Regions from separate parts of the Mesorhizobium sp. M7A.F.Ca.AU.001.01.1.1 genome, predicted to be linked through region 2. Evidence: predicted binding sites of a transcription regulator. Region 2 holds the regulator's gene; the other holds the start of a gene.
The links. Region 2 encodes PhoB, which activates phosphate uptake and scavenging genes when phosphate is short. Its sites were predicted from a motif close to TGTCATNNANCTGTCAT; they were not measured.
Positions count from the first base shown of each region.

Region 1: EN884_RS11040 (acetoacetate decarboxylase) is a predicted target of PhoB. The motif match lies at 7,874-7,890, and genes of this name have one in related genera.

Region 1 covers NZ_RZPF01000135.1:556-10,352, reverse strand. Annotated here, with positions in the region: partial or broken gene EN884_RS11080 (ABC transporter substrate-binding protein) at 1-83, opposite strand, end outside; gene EN884_RS11075 (sugar-binding domain-containing protein) at 342-1,313, shown strand; gene EN884_RS11070 (hypothetical protein) at 1,310-1,678, opposite strand; gene EN884_RS11065 (pyruvate dehydrogenase complex dihydrolipoamide acetyltransferase) at 1,793-3,187, opposite strand; gene EN884_RS11060 (alpha-ketoacid dehydrogenase subunit beta) at 3,191-4,189, opposite strand; gene EN884_RS11055 (thiamine pyrophosphate-dependent dehydrogenase E1 component subunit alpha) at 4,189-5,217, opposite strand; gene EN884_RS11050 (NAD(P)H-dependent oxidoreductase) at 5,220-6,548, opposite strand; gene EN884_RS11045 (3-hydroxybutyrate dehydrogenase) at 7,010-7,798, opposite strand; gene EN884_RS11040 (acetoacetate decarboxylase) at 8,022-8,768, shown strand; gene EN884_RS11035 (patatin-like phospholipase family protein) at 8,816-9,797, shown strand, end outside.
Region 2 covers NZ_RZPF01000256.1:476-7,524, forward strand. Annotated here, with positions in the region: gene pstB (phosphate ABC transporter ATP-binding protein PstB) at 1-634, shown strand, start outside; gene phoU (phosphate signaling complex protein PhoU) at 661-1,368, shown strand; gene phoB (phosphate regulon transcriptional regulator PhoB) at 1,385-2,074, shown strand; gene EN884_RS17170 (ROK family protein) at 2,091-3,338, opposite strand; gene xylF (D-xylose ABC transporter substrate-binding protein) at 3,608-4,648, shown strand; gene EN884_RS17180 (sugar ABC transporter permease) at 4,791-6,143, shown strand; gene EN884_RS17185 (ATP-binding cassette domain-containing protein) at 6,155-6,955, shown strand.

The sequences.
Region 1 (9,797 bases), on a different contig from region 2:
ATTTCGGCGTTTGCCACGCCGGCAAACAAAGTTGCCGCGAGCGCCAGCTGGCTGGCCAGCAGCTTGATGAAGTGCGTCTTCAATGAGACCTCCTGTCTTTCTGTGCATGACCGGTCCGGCTCTGGCCGGCTCCCCGTCTCTTCCTCCCTGCACGGCGCATATGACTGGTGGATGACACAGCGCGTGAAACCCACAAAATATGTTCATATGTACGATGTCAATTACAAATGAACAGAAATGTGCGACAATCGACACGCCGCAGATCCGGCATCAGTTGACATCCGGCCGGTATTTCCTTGATGAGCACCGGTCAGGCCACGGCTCATGAGGGACAGGAACCGATGACCACAGAAAAACCCAGACAGGCTCGCCTGCCGATGGTCTCGTCGGACCTTACCGTCAAGACGGCATGGCTCTACTATGTCGAAGGTTTCACCCAGGAACAGATTGCCGAAAAGCTCGATGTCTCCAGGGTGAAGGTCATGCGTACGCTGGCCTCCTGCACCGCCGAGGGCATTGTCGTCACCATGATCAACGCGCCGACCGCCGGGCAGGTGGCGCTCGAGCGGGGACTGGAAAAGCGCTGGGGTCTGAATGCCGCCGTCGTCATCCCGACGCCTTCGGCGCATGACCATCTGGAGAAAGCCATCGGCCATGCCGTCGCGGCCTATCTCGGCGAGCAGATGCAGGACGGCATGACGCTCGCCATCGGTGGCGGCGCGACCCTGCATGCCAGCCTCGGCTTCCTTGCCCGCCGGCAGTTGAAGCGTGCCTGTGTGGTGGCGCTCGTCGGCAGCCTGCCGCACTCGCAATGGATCAATCCGTCCATCGTTGCCGCCAAGGTAGCCGATGTCTTCGAGGTCGACAGCTACCAGATCACCGCGCCGGTCACGGTCGACAATTCCTCGCTGCGCGATCTCCTCTGGGCGCAGCCGACCCTGCAGGATGTACGCCAACGCGCGGCCGCCGCCGACATCGCGCTGCTCACCGTCGGCGACATGTCGCCGGACGCCACCATCTTCCGGCATGGCATCGTTCCGTCATCGCTGATCGCTCCGTTGAAAGCGAAGGGCGCGGTCGCCAACATGCTGTGCTATTTCGTCGATGCCAATGGCCGTTTGGTGGACCACGAGGTAAACGGGCGTGTCATGGCCATCGATCTCGATGTGGTCGGCAAGGTGCCGAATGTGGTTCTCGCCGCGGGCGGCAAGCGCAAGGTCGCGGCGATCCTCGCCGCACTGAAAGCCGTCGACACCAATGTGCTGATCACTGACAGCGATACCGCCACGGCGCTGCTTGCCAAGGGCGGTTAGATCAGCCCGCGCTCGCGCAAAAAATCCTCGACGCCGACATGGGTCATGGATTCGAATTCGGCGATCGCCTCGGCCACCCGCTTGCGCTGCGCCGCCAACAGTGTGAACACCTGCTTCATCTCGCCGGAAACACCAAAACGGCTCCACCGCTCGGCGATATGCGTGGGCAGACCGATGTCGGCGCAGAACGCGTCCAGACTGTCATAGCCGAGGCTGGCGACGAGCTGCCTGGTCTCCTCCGCCGACATGCGAGGCTCGAAGGCGTGGTCGTGCAGGCGCTGCGCCACCAGCTTGATGTCGGATGGCGACGCACCCATGACCTTGCCGAACAGGGTTTTGACGTCAGATGGGTCGAATGCAGGCATATTTGGCCTCCCTGGATCGCAATCCAGATAGAACATGGGTCAAGGGTCAGCGCCTGACAAGTCGTTTCTGTCGCAAGCCGGCGCATCAGTCGGCGCCGGCTTCTGCTTGGTGGATCAGACCAGCAGGCCCATCGGATTTTCAAGGAGGTTCTTGAAGGCGACCAGCAGTTCGGCACCCAGCGCACCGTCGACGGCGCGGTGGTCGGTCGACAGCGTCACCGACATCACGGTGGCTATTCTGATCTCGCCGTTCTTGACCACTGCCCGCTCCTCGCCGGCGCCGACTGCCAGGATGGTCGCGTGCGGCGGGTTGATGACCGCGGCAAAATCCTTGATGCCGAACATGCCGAGATTGGACACCGCCGTGGTGCCACCCTGATACTCTTCCGGCTTCAGCTTGCGGCTGCGGGCGCGACTGGCGAGATCCTTCATCTCGTTGGAGATGGTGGACAGCGTCTTTTCGTCGGCATGCCGAATGATCGGCGTGATCAGGCCGCCGGGGATCGACACCGCGACGCCGACATCGGCGTGCTTGTGCTTGACCATGGCGCTTTCAGTCCACGAGGCATTGGCATCCGGCACTGCCTTCAGCGCCATCGCCATCGCCTTGATGACCATATCGTTGACCGACAGCTTGTAGGCCGGAGCATCACCCTTGTCGGTCTTCTTCACCGGGGCTGCCGCATTGATCTGCGTGCGCAGCGCCAGCAGCGCATCGAGCTCGCAGTCGAGCGTCAGGTAGAAATGCGGAATGGTGGTCTTGGCCTCGACCAGGCGGCGCGCAATGGTCTTGCGCATACTGTCATGCGGGACAAGGTCGTAGGAGCCCTGTTCGAACAGTTTCAGGACCTGATCGTCCGACATCGCCTTTACCGGCGCGGCAGGAGCAGCAGCCGGCACGCCAGCCGGAGCCTTGGCGGCAGGCGCCGTCTGGGCGCCGCCACCGGCAATGGCCGCGTCGACATCGGCCCTCACCACCCGGCCATACGGGCCGGTGCCAGATACGGTCGAGAGGTTCAGGCCGGCCTCACGGGCCAGGCGCCGGGCAAGCGGTGTTGCACGGCCGGCCGATGGCGATTGGCCGATCTCCGCCCTTGTGGGGGAGATGCCAAGTGGCGGCAAAGAGGGTAGGGCAGAGGGGTGCGTGACAGAATGAGACGTTGGCGCGACAGCGCCCCCCTCTGTCGACTTCGTCGACATCTCCCCCGCGGGGGGGGAGATTGGCGCCTTGTCCTGCTTGGCCGCAGCAGCATCAGCCCCATAGGCCTCACCGTCGGCATAGATCCACGCCACGGCAGCGCCGACCGCAATATCGACACCCTCTTTGCCGGTGACATCGCGCAGGACGCCGCTGGCCGGCGCATCGATTTCCATCGCCGCCTTGTCGGTCTCGATCTCGAACAGCACATCGCCCTTCTTGACGTGCGCGCCCTCCTCGGCAAACCAGCGCGAGATCTGTCCGGTCGCCATGTCCATGTCGACCTTGGGAAGAATGACTTCGGTCGGCATGGTCTAGCGGACCCCTTTCACGAGGTCGCGCGCGGCGGTGATGATGTCCGGAATTTGCGGCACCGTCGCCTTCTCGAGTTCCGGATTGTAGGGGATCGGCGTTTCGGCGCCGCCCAGCCGCACGATCGGCGCGTCGAGATAGTCGAACGCTTCGCTCTCGGCGATCATGGCGCTGACCTCGGCGCCGATGCCCAGCGTCTTGACCGCTTCGTAGACGCATAGCAGCCGCGACGTCTTCTTGACGCTGTCGATGACGGTCTGCTTGTCCATCGGCCGGATGGTCCGGAGATCGACGACTTCGACGTCGATGCCTTCGCTCTCCAGCACGGCTGCCGCGTCGAGCGCCTTCTGCACCATGATCGAGGTGGCGACGATGGTGAGATCCCGGCCTTCGCGGCGGATATCGGCCTTGCCGATCGGCACGGTGTAATAGCCTTCGGGCACCGGTCCCTTCATCTTGTAGAGCAGCTTGTGCTCGAAGATCATGACCGGATCGGGATCGGCGACCGCCGCCAAAAGCATGCCCTTGGCATCATAGGGGGTCGCCGGCTGGATGACTTTCAGACCCGGCACATGGCCGAGCCAGGCTTCGAGGCTCTGGCTGTGCTGAGCCGCCGCACCGGTGCCGGAACCGGCGGGAAAGCGCATCACCACGGGAACAGAAACCTCGCCGCCCAGCATGAAGCGCATCTTGGCCGCCTGGTTGACAATCTGCTCCATGGCAAGCGTGGCGAAATCGGAAAACTGGAACTCGAAGATCGGCCGCATGCCGGTGAGCGCAGCCCCAACCGCAACGCCCGCGCCGCCCAGTTCCGAAATCGGCGTGTCGATGACGCGGTCAGCGCCGTAACGTTCGACCAGGTCGCCGGTGACCTGGAAGGCGCCGCCATAGACGCCGATATCCTCGCCCATCAGGAAAACGCGCTCGTCCATGTCCATGGCGATCGCCATGGCCTCCTGGATCGCCTGGGCGTAGCTCAGTTCACGCACCATCGCGTCCATCACGCCTGCTCCGTATACACGTAATTTCCCGTCTCGCTGATATCGGGCGATGGGCTCGCCTTGGCGAACTCGATGCCCTCGGCGATCTCTTGCGCCACGGCATCGCGAATGGCCTCGATGCCCTTGTCGTCGATGAAGCCGAATTCCCTGAGCTCGCTTTCGAACAGGGTGATCGGATCGCGGTTCGACATCCAGTCCTCGATCTCTTCCTTGGTGCGATAGCGGTTGCGGTCGCTCTTGGAATGGCCGCGATGGCGATAGGTCTTGGACTCGATCAGCGTCGGCCCCTCGCCGGCGCGGGCTCGGGCAACAGCCTGATGAGACGCCTCGGCGACCTCGGAGAAGATGTTGCCGTTGACGATGACGCCGGGCATCGAATAGGCGGCGGCGCGCTCGGCGATGTTCTTGACCGCGGTCGAGCGGGCTGTCGATGTCGACATGCCGTAGCCATTGTTCTCGCAGACGAAAATGACAGGCAGCTTCCAGACCGCCGCCATGTTTAGCGCCTCGTGGAAAGCGCCTTCATTGTTGGCGCCATCGCCGAAGAACGAGACCACGACCTTGCCGGTCTTCATCATCTTGGAGGACAATGCCGCCCCCACGGCGATCGGGATACCACCACCGACGATGCCATTGGCGCCGAGATTGCCCTTGCCGACATCGGCGATGTGCATCGAGCCGCCACGGCCCTTGCAGTAGCCTGTGGTCTTGCCGAAGAACTCGGCGAACATGCGCTTGACCTCGGCGCCCTTGGCAATGCAGTGGCCGTGACCGCGATGCGTCGAGGTGATCTGGTCATCCTCGGCAAGCGGCATGCAGATGCCCATGGCGCTGGCTTCCTGGCCGATCGACAAATGCATGGTGCCATGGATGAGGCCGCGCGTGTAGCACTCCTCCGCGCCCTCTTCGAAGCGGCGGATCAGGTACATCTTGTGGAGCACCTGCTTGAGCTGCTCGGCGCTGTACTGGCGGTAGACGAAGGGCAGATTGGCGCGACTGTCAGTGACGGCTTTGCTGGCTGTGGCCATGATCACGCTCCCACGGTCCCATAGACGAGCTTGTCCTGGCGAGCGCGCAGTTCGGCGATCTTGGAGCCCGCCGCGGGCGCTGCATTCGCGTAGGTTATGAGTTCGCCCTTCTTGATCGGCGCGGTGACCGAGCCGCCCTGCAGCAGGCCGCAGGGAATGGCCTTGGCGGCGCGCGCTTCAGGCGTCGTCATGATCCAGGCGCGGTAGCAATATTCGCCGATCGCATCGAGCTTCTCGCCGGGCTTCATGTCCTTCTTGGCCACGGCGGCCACTTCGGCCACCGGCTTGGCCAGCGGCACCATGTCGGCCTTGCCGTAGAGCACGACGCGCGCGCAGGTCAGCGGCACCTCGAGCGAGGTCAGGTGATAGGGACGATGGAAAGTGAAATACGGGCCTTTGCCCATCTTCAGATCTTCCATGCGCTCGGAGATGCGCGGATGCGACATGTCGGCAACGACGAAGACGCCGGGCGCGACACCCTTGCCGATCGAATAGTCGACGACGCCGACCTTCGACAGAACGCCGCCATCCTTCTGCGGCACCAGCACCTTGGACAGTTCGCCAAGCGTCGCCGCCGGGCCATGCATGCCAGCCTTGTCTGGAACCAGGCCGGTGGCATTGGCGATTGCCGCCATCTCGACCATGGTCTTGGAGCCGTCGACGAATTCGACCAGCATGCGGACATTCATGTGCCGGCGCTTGGCTTCCTCCTCATAGTCCGGGGGAATAGCGTCGATGTTGAGCGGATTGTTCTTGCCCTTGCCGGCGGCAACGATCGGGTGACCCATGGCCGAGACGAACTCGATCAGCTCCATGCAGGAGGACGGCTCATCGCCGGCGCCCAGTGAATAGGTGACGCCGAGCCGGTCGGCCTCGCTTTTCAGATAGGCGCCGATGGTGACGTCGGCCTCGACATTCATCATCACCAGATGCTTGCCATGCTCCATGGCGCGCAGCCCGATCTCGGCGCCAACGGCGGGAACCCCGGTGGCATCGATGACGACGTCGATCAGATCATTGTTGATGACAAGGTCGGCGTCGTTGGTGACCGCGACCTTGCCGGCTTCCATCGCCGACGTCATAGCCGAAGCATTCGACACTTCGCGCGCATGCCCGGTTTCCTGGAAAGCGATATCGACGGCCTTGCTGGCAGCCGGCAGGTTCAGTTCGGAAATGGCGCCGATCTCGATGCCCGACATATGGGCGACACGAGTGACGATGTCGGTTCCCATCTCGCCCGAGCCGATCAGGCCGATGCGGATAGGCTTGCCCGACTTTGCGCGTTCCTCGAGATCGCGGGCAAGACCCGTCAACGAAACATTGGAAGCCATACCGCTCGTTCCTCCCATAATGCAGGCTTGTTCGATTGCCTGACGGGTATTGAACATCTGTATTTCTGTCAAGACTAATGTCCATATTCCCGTGCTTTTTCGGACACTTTCACCGTAGTCCGGCGGGACGAGAAAGAGGCTGGGAAACCCGATGCCGCGCAGTCGCCGTCAGTGCGCGGATGGGCATCGGTTGGGATCGTTCAGCTCAGCCAACGGCGCAGCCTGTTGCGCTGCCGTGCAATAGGCCGGCACATGCGACTGGCGGCATCTTGGCCCTCGCGGGAAGTCCTGCTCAGTGCCCCGCGAAGCCTGCCGGAGGCGGGCAACCCGCCGCGTCGATCGCAAAATCATGGAAATGCACGACCACGCCATCCGCATCGATTAAGATCACGGCATAGCCGGGTGCTTTTCTGCCAGCGCCCAGCGGCACCAGCAGGCAAACGGAACGCTTGGATTACCCTCTACTGTGCCGTCCAGCCGCCATCCATCGGCAAGGTTGTGCCGGTGACCTGCCTGGCCGCGTCCGAACACAGGAACAGCGTCAGCGCGGCGAGCTCGTCGACGGTGACGAATTCCTTGGTCGGCTGGGCGGCGAGCAGCACATCGTGCTTGACCTGTTCCTCGGTCATGCCGCGCGCCTTCATCGTGTCGGGAATCTGCCTTTCGACCAGCGGCGTCCAGACATAGCCCGGCGCGATCGCATTGACGGTGACGCCGTCGAGCGCTGCTTCGAGCGCTACCGTCTTGGTGAGGCCCGCAATGCCGTGCTTGGCCGACACATAGGCCGACTTGAACGGCGAGGCGACCAGCGCATGCGCCGAGGCGGTGTTGATGATACGGCCCCATTTGCGCGTCTTCATGCCCGGCAGTGCCGCCTTGATGGCGTAGAACGCGGCGAGCAAATTGATGCGGATGATGGCTTCCCACTTGTCATCGGGAAACTCCTCGATCGGCGCGACATGCTGGATGCCGGCATTGTTGACCAGGATATCGAGACTGCCGAAGGCAGCCTCGGCCTCATGCACCATGGCGCTGACCGCCGCGCCATCCATCATGTTGGCACCGGAGTAGCGGCACTTGACGCCGAAATCCTTCTCGATGCCGGCGCGCTCGTGCTCGATGGCAGCCGCATCGCCAAGGCCGTTGATGGTGACATTGGCGCCTTCCACGGCAAAGGCGCGGGCGATGGCCAAGCCGATGCCGCTGGTCGAGCCGGTGACGAGGGCGTTCTTCGAAGACAGGAAACCCATGATGATCTCGCAAGAGGTGGGAGGGAACGAACGGGGCCGCCTTTGTGCGCCGCACCATGACAGTGCCATAGCCATATGTCGGTGCGATTACAGGGTTGAGACGGCCGTCGACAGGCCCCTTGGGCGGCTGTCAGGCGGCTGACACGGCACTGTCATGGTGCCGTGCAACATAATCCGGAGCGCATTCGCGCAGTCATTCCTGAACCAAAATGGGGCTACAGCCTTGCAGATCGCCGATGTCGTGAAGCGCGCCTATGCGATGCCGCTGACCAACCCCTCCTTTCCGCCCGGGCCGTACCGTTTCTTCAACCGCGAATACGTCATCATCACCTACCGCACGACGCGCGAGGCGCTAGAGGCTGTCGTGCCGGAGCCGCTGGAGATCGACGAGCCGCTGGTCAAATACGAATTCATCCGCATGCCTGACTCGACCGGTTTCGGCGACTACACCGAGACCGGCCAGGTCATCCCGGTGCGCTACAAGGGCCAGCACGGCGCCTACGTCCATTCGATGTATCTCGACGACGACGCGCCGATCGCCGGCGGCCGCGAACTGTGGGGCTTTCCCAAGAAGCTTGCCAATCCCAAGATCGTGCATGAAGGCGAGGTCATCGTCGGCACGCTGCACTATGGCAGCGTTCTGTGCGCCACCGGCACGATGGGCTACAAGCACAAGAAAGCCGATCACGGCTCTGTCCTCGCTTCGCTGGCCGCGCCCAATTTCCTGATCAAGATCGTCCCGCATGTCGACGGCACGCCGCGCATCTGCGAACTGGTCCGCTACCACCTCACCGACATCACGCTGAAGGAAGCCTGGACAGCGCCCGCCGCACTCGATTTGCGGCCGCACGTCATGGCCGACGTGGCGCGGCTGCCGGTGCTCGACATCGTATCCGCCGTCCACTTCACCGCCGACCTGACGCTTGGGCTGGGCGAAGTGGTTCACGATTATCTCGCCGACCGCACCTGAGCTGCACAAGCCTTTCAGAGCCCAAACAGAAGTCGGAGACCAAAGCCGTGCTCGAACGCAATCGCAACAAGGAGGCCACCGCCACCATCGCGGAGATCTCGGCGCAGTATGACCGCGTCGCGCTGGTGTTTCAGGGAGGCGGCGCGCTCGGCGCCTACCAGGCTGGGGTGTACCAGGCATTGGCAGAGGCCGGCTGCGAGCCGAGCTGGCTTTCCGGCGTGTCGATCGGCGCCATCAATGCGGCGATCATCGCCGGCAATGAATCGAGCCGCCGGCTGCAGCGCCTCGAGCAATTCTGGCAGACGATTTCGGGTCGCAAGATCTGGGCCTATACGCCGGAAGGCGACATCTACCGTGATATCCGCAATCGCACCAGTTCGTGGATGACCATGGTCATGGGGCAGCCGGGCTTCTTCAAGCCGCGCAATCCTAACCCCTGGATGGAGCAGCCCGGCGCCGAGGGCGCCACCAGCTTCTACGACACGGCCGAGCTGAAGGAGACGCTGCAAAGCCTGATCGACTTCGACATCCTCAACGACGGCAAGAAGCGGTTGAGCGTCGGCGCGGTCAACGTCCGGACCGGCAACTTCGTCTATTTCGACACCGACAAGGTCCGCATCGAACCGGAGCACATCATGGCCAGCGGCGCGCTGCCGCCGGCGTTCCCGTCGATCCGCATCGAAGGCGAATATTACTGGGACGGCGGCATCGTCTCCAACACGCCGCTGCAATATCTGCTCGACCAGGAAGAGGACCGTTCCTCGCTGGTTTTCCAGGTCGACCTGTTCAGCGCGCGAGGCGTCCTGCCGCGCAGCATGCCGGACGTGCTGTCGCGCCACAAGGACATCATGTATTCAAGCCGCACACGGCAAAACACCGACAATTTCAAACGCATCCACGGTCTCAAGATGCGCCTGCTCGATGCACTGAAACGGGTGCCGAAGGAGTTGCGGACGCCGGCCGAGGAAGCGCTGATCGAGGACTATTCGGACGCCGGCACCGTCAACATCGTGCACCTGATCTATCAGC
Region 2 (7,049 bases):
CAAGTCCACCTTCCTGCGCTGCCTCAACCGCATGAACGACACCATCGATTCAGCACGGGTAACCGGCAAGATCACGCTCGACGAAGAGGACATCTACGACAAGAACATCGATGTCGTCGAACTCAGGGCGCGCGTCGGCATGGTGTTCCAGAAACCCAATCCGTTCCCAAAGTCGATCTACGAGAACGTCGCCTATGGTCCGCGCATCCACGGATTGGCCAAGCGCAAGGCCGACATGGATCAGATCGTCGAGTCCAGCCTGAAGAAGGCGGCGATCTGGAACGAGGTCAAGGACCGTTTGCAGGAACCTGGCACGGGTCTTTCCGGTGGCCAGCAGCAGCGCCTGTGCATTGCACGCGCCATCGCCGTGTCGCCCGAGGTGATCCTGATGGACGAACCGTGTTCGGCGCTCGACCCGATCGCCACCGCTCGCGTCGAGGAACTGATCGACGAACTGCGTCAGAACTATACGATCGTCATCGTCACCCATTCGATGCAGCAGGCAGCGCGCGTGTCGCAGCGCACCGCGATGTTCCATCTTGGCTATCTGGTCGAGGAGGGCGCCACCGACAAGATGTTCACCACCCCCGACGACAAACGCACCCAGGACTACATCACCGGCCGGTTCGGCTGATCTCTGGCATATGAGGGACGAAGATCATGGGTGAACATACCGTTGCATCTTTCGATGAGGATCTGGAGCAGATCAGCCAGCTGATCCGCGACATGGGCGATCTCGCCCGCTCGATGGTCGGTGGCTCGACCAGGGCTTTGCTCAATTCGGACAATGCGCTGGCGCAGCGGGTGGTTTCCGACGACGCCATCATGGATGCACGCCAGCGCGAGCTGGACGATCGTGCCATCACGCTGATCGCCAAGCGCCAGCCAATGGCCAACGATCTGCGTGCGGTGGTCGGTTCGATCCGCATGGCCGGCGACCTCGAGCGCATCGGCGACCTTGCCAAGAACATCGCCAAGCGCGTCGGCACTGTCGGGCTGAGCGTCACGCCGCACGACCTTTCGCATTCGATCGACGCAATGGCGCAGCTGGTGCTGATCCAGGTGCAGGGGGTCGTCGACGAGTATGCCGCCGCTGACGCGGCAGCGCTTGCCACGCTCAGAAACAATGATGAACGCATCGACGTCAAATACACATCGGTGTTCCGCGAACTTCTGACCTACATGATGGAAGATCCGCGCAACATCACGGCGTGCACGCACCTGTTGTTTTGCGCCAAGAACCTCGAGCGGATCGGCGACCACGTGACCAACATCGCCGAAAATGCCTATTATGTTTTGACCGGCACGCAGTTGCCAGCCAACCGTCCGAAGCAGGACGAGACGGCAATGTCCGCGCCAGCGGCATGACAGGGGTGACCAGCCGATGATCGCGCCACGCATCATGGTGGTGGAGGATGAGGAGCCGCTAGGCGTGCTGCTCCGCTACAATCTCGAATCCGAAGGTTACCAGGTCGAGGTGGTGACGCGCGGCGACGAGGCCGAAATCCGGCTGCAGGAGAACGTTCCAGACCTTCTGGTGCTCGACTGGATGGTGCCTGCGGTTTCCGGTATCGAACTCTGCCGCCGGCTAAGGATGCGTCCCGAGACCGAGCGGCTGCCGATCATCATGCTGACCGCGCGAGGCGAGGAAAGCGACCGCGTGCGCGGCCTCTCGACCGGTGCCGACGACTATCTGGTCAAGCCTTTCTCGACGCCGGAGTTCATGGCCAGGGTCAAGGCGCTGCTGCGCCGGGCCAAGCCGGAAGTGCTGTCCAGCGTGCTCAAGGTCGGCGATATCGTGCTCGATCGCGAATCGCACCGTGTCTATCGCAAGAAGAGCGAAATCCGGCTCGGGCCGACGGAATTCCGCCTGCTTGAATTCATGATGCGCCATCCAGGCCGCGTGTTCTCGCGCAGCCAACTGCTCGACAATGTCTGGGGCGAGACGATCTACATCGACGAACGCACGGTCGATGTGCATGTCGGCCGGCTGCGCAAGGCGGTCAACAACGGCCGTATGCCCGATGTCATCCGCACCATCCGTGGGGCGGGTTACGCCATTCGCGAGGACTGAACTCCCTCGTTTGAACTCACGCCACGTTCTTGCCGCCGAGACCGGATCTCGCCTGCACGCCCGGCGCAAAAATCTCCTGATCGACGAAGATTAGCGCCCGCATGGCGCAGCCTTCGCGGATCAGCGGCAGTTCGTTCGGCTCGGTGTCGAAGGAAATCGACTTGGAATGCTGGCCGCCGGCGGTCTGGGCAATCGCTTGCCGCAATGCCGGCTCGATCAGGTCGAAGGCGGCGGCGCTGACGCCGACCATGGCGACCGGCGCCGGATCGATCAGCGCGAACAGGCTGCCGAGGCCGTAGCCGAGCGCTTCGCCGGCCTTGCGATAGGCTTCCCGTTCGGGTCCGTCCCTTTCGCGGGCGGCGGCAGCCAGGGCGCGCATGTCGGCATCGCTGACATCGGCGACGGGTTCTGCATCCTCGCCCATCTGCCGCGCGTTGCGCCAGATGGCATAATTGCCGGCATAGGCTTCGACGCAGCCGCGCCGTCCGCAGCGACACAGCGCCCCGTTCGGCCGATGAATCATGTGGCCGAATTCGCCGCCCGAGGAATGGGTGCCGGTGAACAATTCGCCCTTCAGCACCAGCCCCATGCCGATGCCGTGCGACAAAAGGATAGCGATGAAATCGTCGCGGTAACGATCGGGGTCGCGCCAGCGCAGCGCCACCGCCATCATGTTGCAATCGTTCTCCATAATGGCTGGGATGCCGAACTCGTCTTCGAATATGTCGGCGAAGGCGATGTCGGTGTGCGGCGTGATCGGCGACCACAGCATGGCGCGGGCACGGGTGTCGGTGATGCCCTGGACGGCCAGCGCGATACGGGCGATGCTGCGCACGTCCAGGTCGGGATCTTCCAGGCGGCGCCGCACGATTGCCGTGCACTCACCGATCAGCGAGTCGCGCGACATCGTCAGCGTGTCGAGCCGGCGCTGTTCCTCGGATATTACCTGGCCGGCATAGTCGATGACGGCGACCGAGAGGAAGTTCAGCGACAGCACCACGGTCATTACCGCGGCCGCTTCCGGATTGAGGCTGAGGCCGACCTGCGGACGGCCGCGTTTGAGCGAGCCGGCCTCGCTCGGCTTGCTTTCGGTCAGGATACCTTCGACGATCAGGTCGGATGAGATCGCCGAGATCGTCGAATGGCTGAGGCTTGTGGTTGCGGCGATCTCGGTGCGCGACGGCTGTCCGGCGCGGCGCACCGCCGCGATCACCATCGCGCGGTTGCGGCGGCGCAAATCGTCGTGGCGGATTCCGACCGACATGCTCTTTCATATCCTCCCGGTCGCCGCGGTTCTTCCTGCCCTGGAACGCTGTCGGTGACGCGGTCAAATACTGGCAGAAGCCGCGCGCCGTGTCATTTATTTATTCCGAGGCCCGAAAAAAATTCGAAACGACATCAAAATCCATCAGAATCGATGTTGACAGCGTTCGGGCGTTGGCCCAGTATTTTTTCGAGGCTCGAAAAAATAGGGCCTTTGTGCCGGCCTTCGGGCCAGTTTGGTCGCGCCATACGCGGCGCAGGGAGGATAATATGAAAAGATTCACAGCCGCCATCCTGGCGGGTGCCGCCATGTCGCTGACGCTCGCGTCTGTCGCGCAGGCGAAGGACAAAGTCGTCGGCGTTTCGTGGTCCAACTTCCAGGAGGAACGCTGGAAGACCGACGAGGCCGCCATGAAGACGGCGATCGAGGCCGCCGGCGACAAGTACATCTCCGCCGATGCGCAGTCCAATCCCGGCAAGCAGCTTACGGACGTCGAAAGCCTGATCTCGCAGGGCGCCAATTCCCTGATCATCCTGGCGCAGGATGCTTCGGCCATCGGCCCGGCCGTGCAGAAAGCCCTGGACGAAGGCATTCCGGTCGTCGGCTATGACCGGTTGATCGAGAACAAGGATGTTTTCTATCTGACCTTCGACAACAAGGAAGTCGGCCGCATGCAGGCCCGCGAAGTGTTCAAGGTCAAGCCGGAAGGCAACTACGTCTTCATCAAGGGCTCCGGTGCCGATCCCAATGCCGACTTCCTGTTCTCGGGCTCGATGGAAGTGCTCAAGGAAGCCATTGACAGCGGCAAGATCAAGAATGTCGGCGAAGCCTACACGGATGGCTGGCTGCCCGCCAACGCCCAGAAGAACATGGAACAGTTCCTGACCGCCAACGACAACAAGGTCGACGCGGTGGTCGCGGCCAATGACGGCACTGCCGGTGGCGTCGTCGCGGCGCTGACGGCTCAAGGCTTGGCCGGCACCGTGCCGGTCTCGGGGCAGGACGGCGACCACGCCGCGCTGAACCGCATCGCCCTGGGCACGCAAACCGTGTCGGTGTGGAAGGACGCGCGCGAGCTCGGCAAGAATGCCGCCGAGATCGCCTCGCAACTGGCCGACGGCAAGAAGACGAGCGACATCGCCGGCGCCAAGGACTTCACGACGCCGGGCGGCAACACCGTCAAGTCGCTGTTCCTGACTCCGGTTGCCATCACCAAGGACAATCTCAACGTCGTCATCGACGCTGGCTGGATCAAGAAGGACGAAGTCTGCGCGGGTGTCGCTGCCGGCACCGTCGCGGCCTGTAACTGATCCGGACCACTTCGAAATATCTGAACGCCGCGGCCCAAAAGCCGCGGCGTTTTCTCAAAGAATTGTGTTTCCGCATCATGCGGATAGCTTCTAGGCTGGGCTCCGGCATGCGCGTCAGACGGCCAGCCGGTGGGAGGAAATCATGACCGACACGACGTCCAACCCGCAGGCCGATACGGCGCGCGCGTCGGAACTCGGCGCCGTCGCCCGGTTCCTGAAGGCGACCGAGATCGACACCCGGATGCTCGGCATGATCGGCGCGCTGCTGGTCATCTGGATTGGGCTGCATGTCATTTCCAGCCTGCGCCTCGGCGTCAACCCGCTCGATTTCGACAGCCGCACCTTTCTCACGCCGCGCAATCTGTGGAACCTGTCGGTGCAGACATCCGCGGTCGCCATCATGGCCTGCGGCATGGTGCTGGTCATCGTCATGCGCAACATCGACCTGTCGGTCGGTTCCGCCGAGGGCCTGATCGGCATGGTGATGGGATTTGCCCAGGTGCATTTCCTGGTGCGTTTTGTCGGGCTCGAACTCGGCAATCCGTGGATCTGGGCCCTGGCGCTGGTCATCGGCCTGGCGCTCGGCCTGTTGATCGGCGCCTTTCAAGGCTTCGTCATCGCCTATCTCGAAGTGCCCGCCTTTATCGTGACGCTGGGCGGCCTGCTGGTCTGGCGCGGTGCTGCCTGGTGGGTCACATCAGGCCAGACCGTGGCGCCGCTTAACGCCACCTTTCAGCTGATGGGCGGCGGGCCGGCGGGATCGATCGGCGCAACCTGGAGCTGGGTTGTCGGGATCGTCGCCTGCCTCGCCGTGGTGTTTGGGCTGTTCAACGGGCGGGTGCAGCGCAAGCGTTTCCGTTTTCCGCTACGTCCGATCTGGGCCGAGGCGCTGCTCGGTGTCGTCACCTGCGGCGCCATCATGGGTGCGGTCTGGCTCGCCAACTCCTACCCCTGGCCGATCGGCATCGTGAACAGATATGCGGCCGCCAACAACATCACCGTTCCCGAAGGCGGCCTGTTCATCGCCCACGGTATCGCCATACCGGTGCTGATGGCGGTCGCCGTCGGGCTGGTCATGACCTTCATCACCAACCGCACCCGTTTCGGCCGCTATGTCTTCGCCATCGGCGGCAATCCCGAGGCGGCCAATCTCGCCGGCATCAACACGCGCTGGATCACCATGAAGGTGTTCATGATCATGGGCGTGCTGGCCACGATTGCCGCGGCGATCTCCTCGGCCCGGCAGAATTCGGCCACCAACGTGCTTGGAACGCTCGACGAGCTGCTCGTCATTGCAGCCGCCGTGATCGGTGGCACGTCGCTAGCCGGCGGGTCGGGAACGATCATCGGCGCCATGCTCGGCGCCCTGCTGATGCAATCGCTGCAGTCCGGCATGGTGCTGCTTGGTGTCGACTCGCCGCTGCAGAGCATCGTCGTCGGCGCCGTACTGGTGATCGCCGTGTGGCTCGACACCGTCTATCGCAAGCGCGTCTAGGAGGGCATGCCATGACTGACAAGACTGCTCCTGCAGCCACCGCGCTGATCGACATGAGGAACATCTCGATCGCGTTTGGCGGCATCCGCGCCGTCGACGACGCCTCGATCGATCTTTTCCCCGGCGAGGTCGTGGCGCTGCTCGGCCATAATGGCGCCGGCAAGTCGACATTGATCAAGATCCTGTCCGGCGCCTACAAGCGCGATTCGGGCCAGATCTTCGTCAACGGCGAGGAGGCATCGATCTCCAACCCGCGCGACGCCAAGAAATACGGCATCGAGACGATCTACCAGACGCTGGCGTTGGCCGACAATGTCGACGCCGCCGCCAATCTGTTCCTCGGCCGCGAGTTGATGACCGCCTGGGGCACGCTCGACGACGTTGCCATGGAGGCCGAGGCGCGCAAGGTGATGGGTCGGCTCAATCCCCGGTTCCAGCGTTTCAAGGAGCCGGTGATCAAGCTGTCGGGCGGCCAGCGGCAATCGGTGGCGATCGCGCGTGCGATCCTGTTCAACGCCCGCATCCTGATCATGGACGAGCCGACGGCCGCACTTGGTCCGCAGGAAACGACGCAGGTCGGCGAACTGGTCAAGCAGCTGAAGTCCGACGGCATCGGCATCTTCCTGATCAGCCACGACATCCACGATGTGTTCGAGCTTGCCGACCGGGTCTGCGTCATGAAGAACGGCCAGGTGGTCGGCACCGCCCGCACCACTGATGTCACCCAGGACGAGGTGCTGGGCATGATCATTCTGGGCAAATGCCCGCCAGGCGCCATTCCCGGACCGGGCGCGCTGAAGATCGCGGCCTGAGATCAAGCCAGATCGCGGTTGCCGGACACGTGATATGCCAGCCGTAGGGATGGCTTGGCCTTGGCATTGTGTTGGCAGGGCGACTTGCGCATAA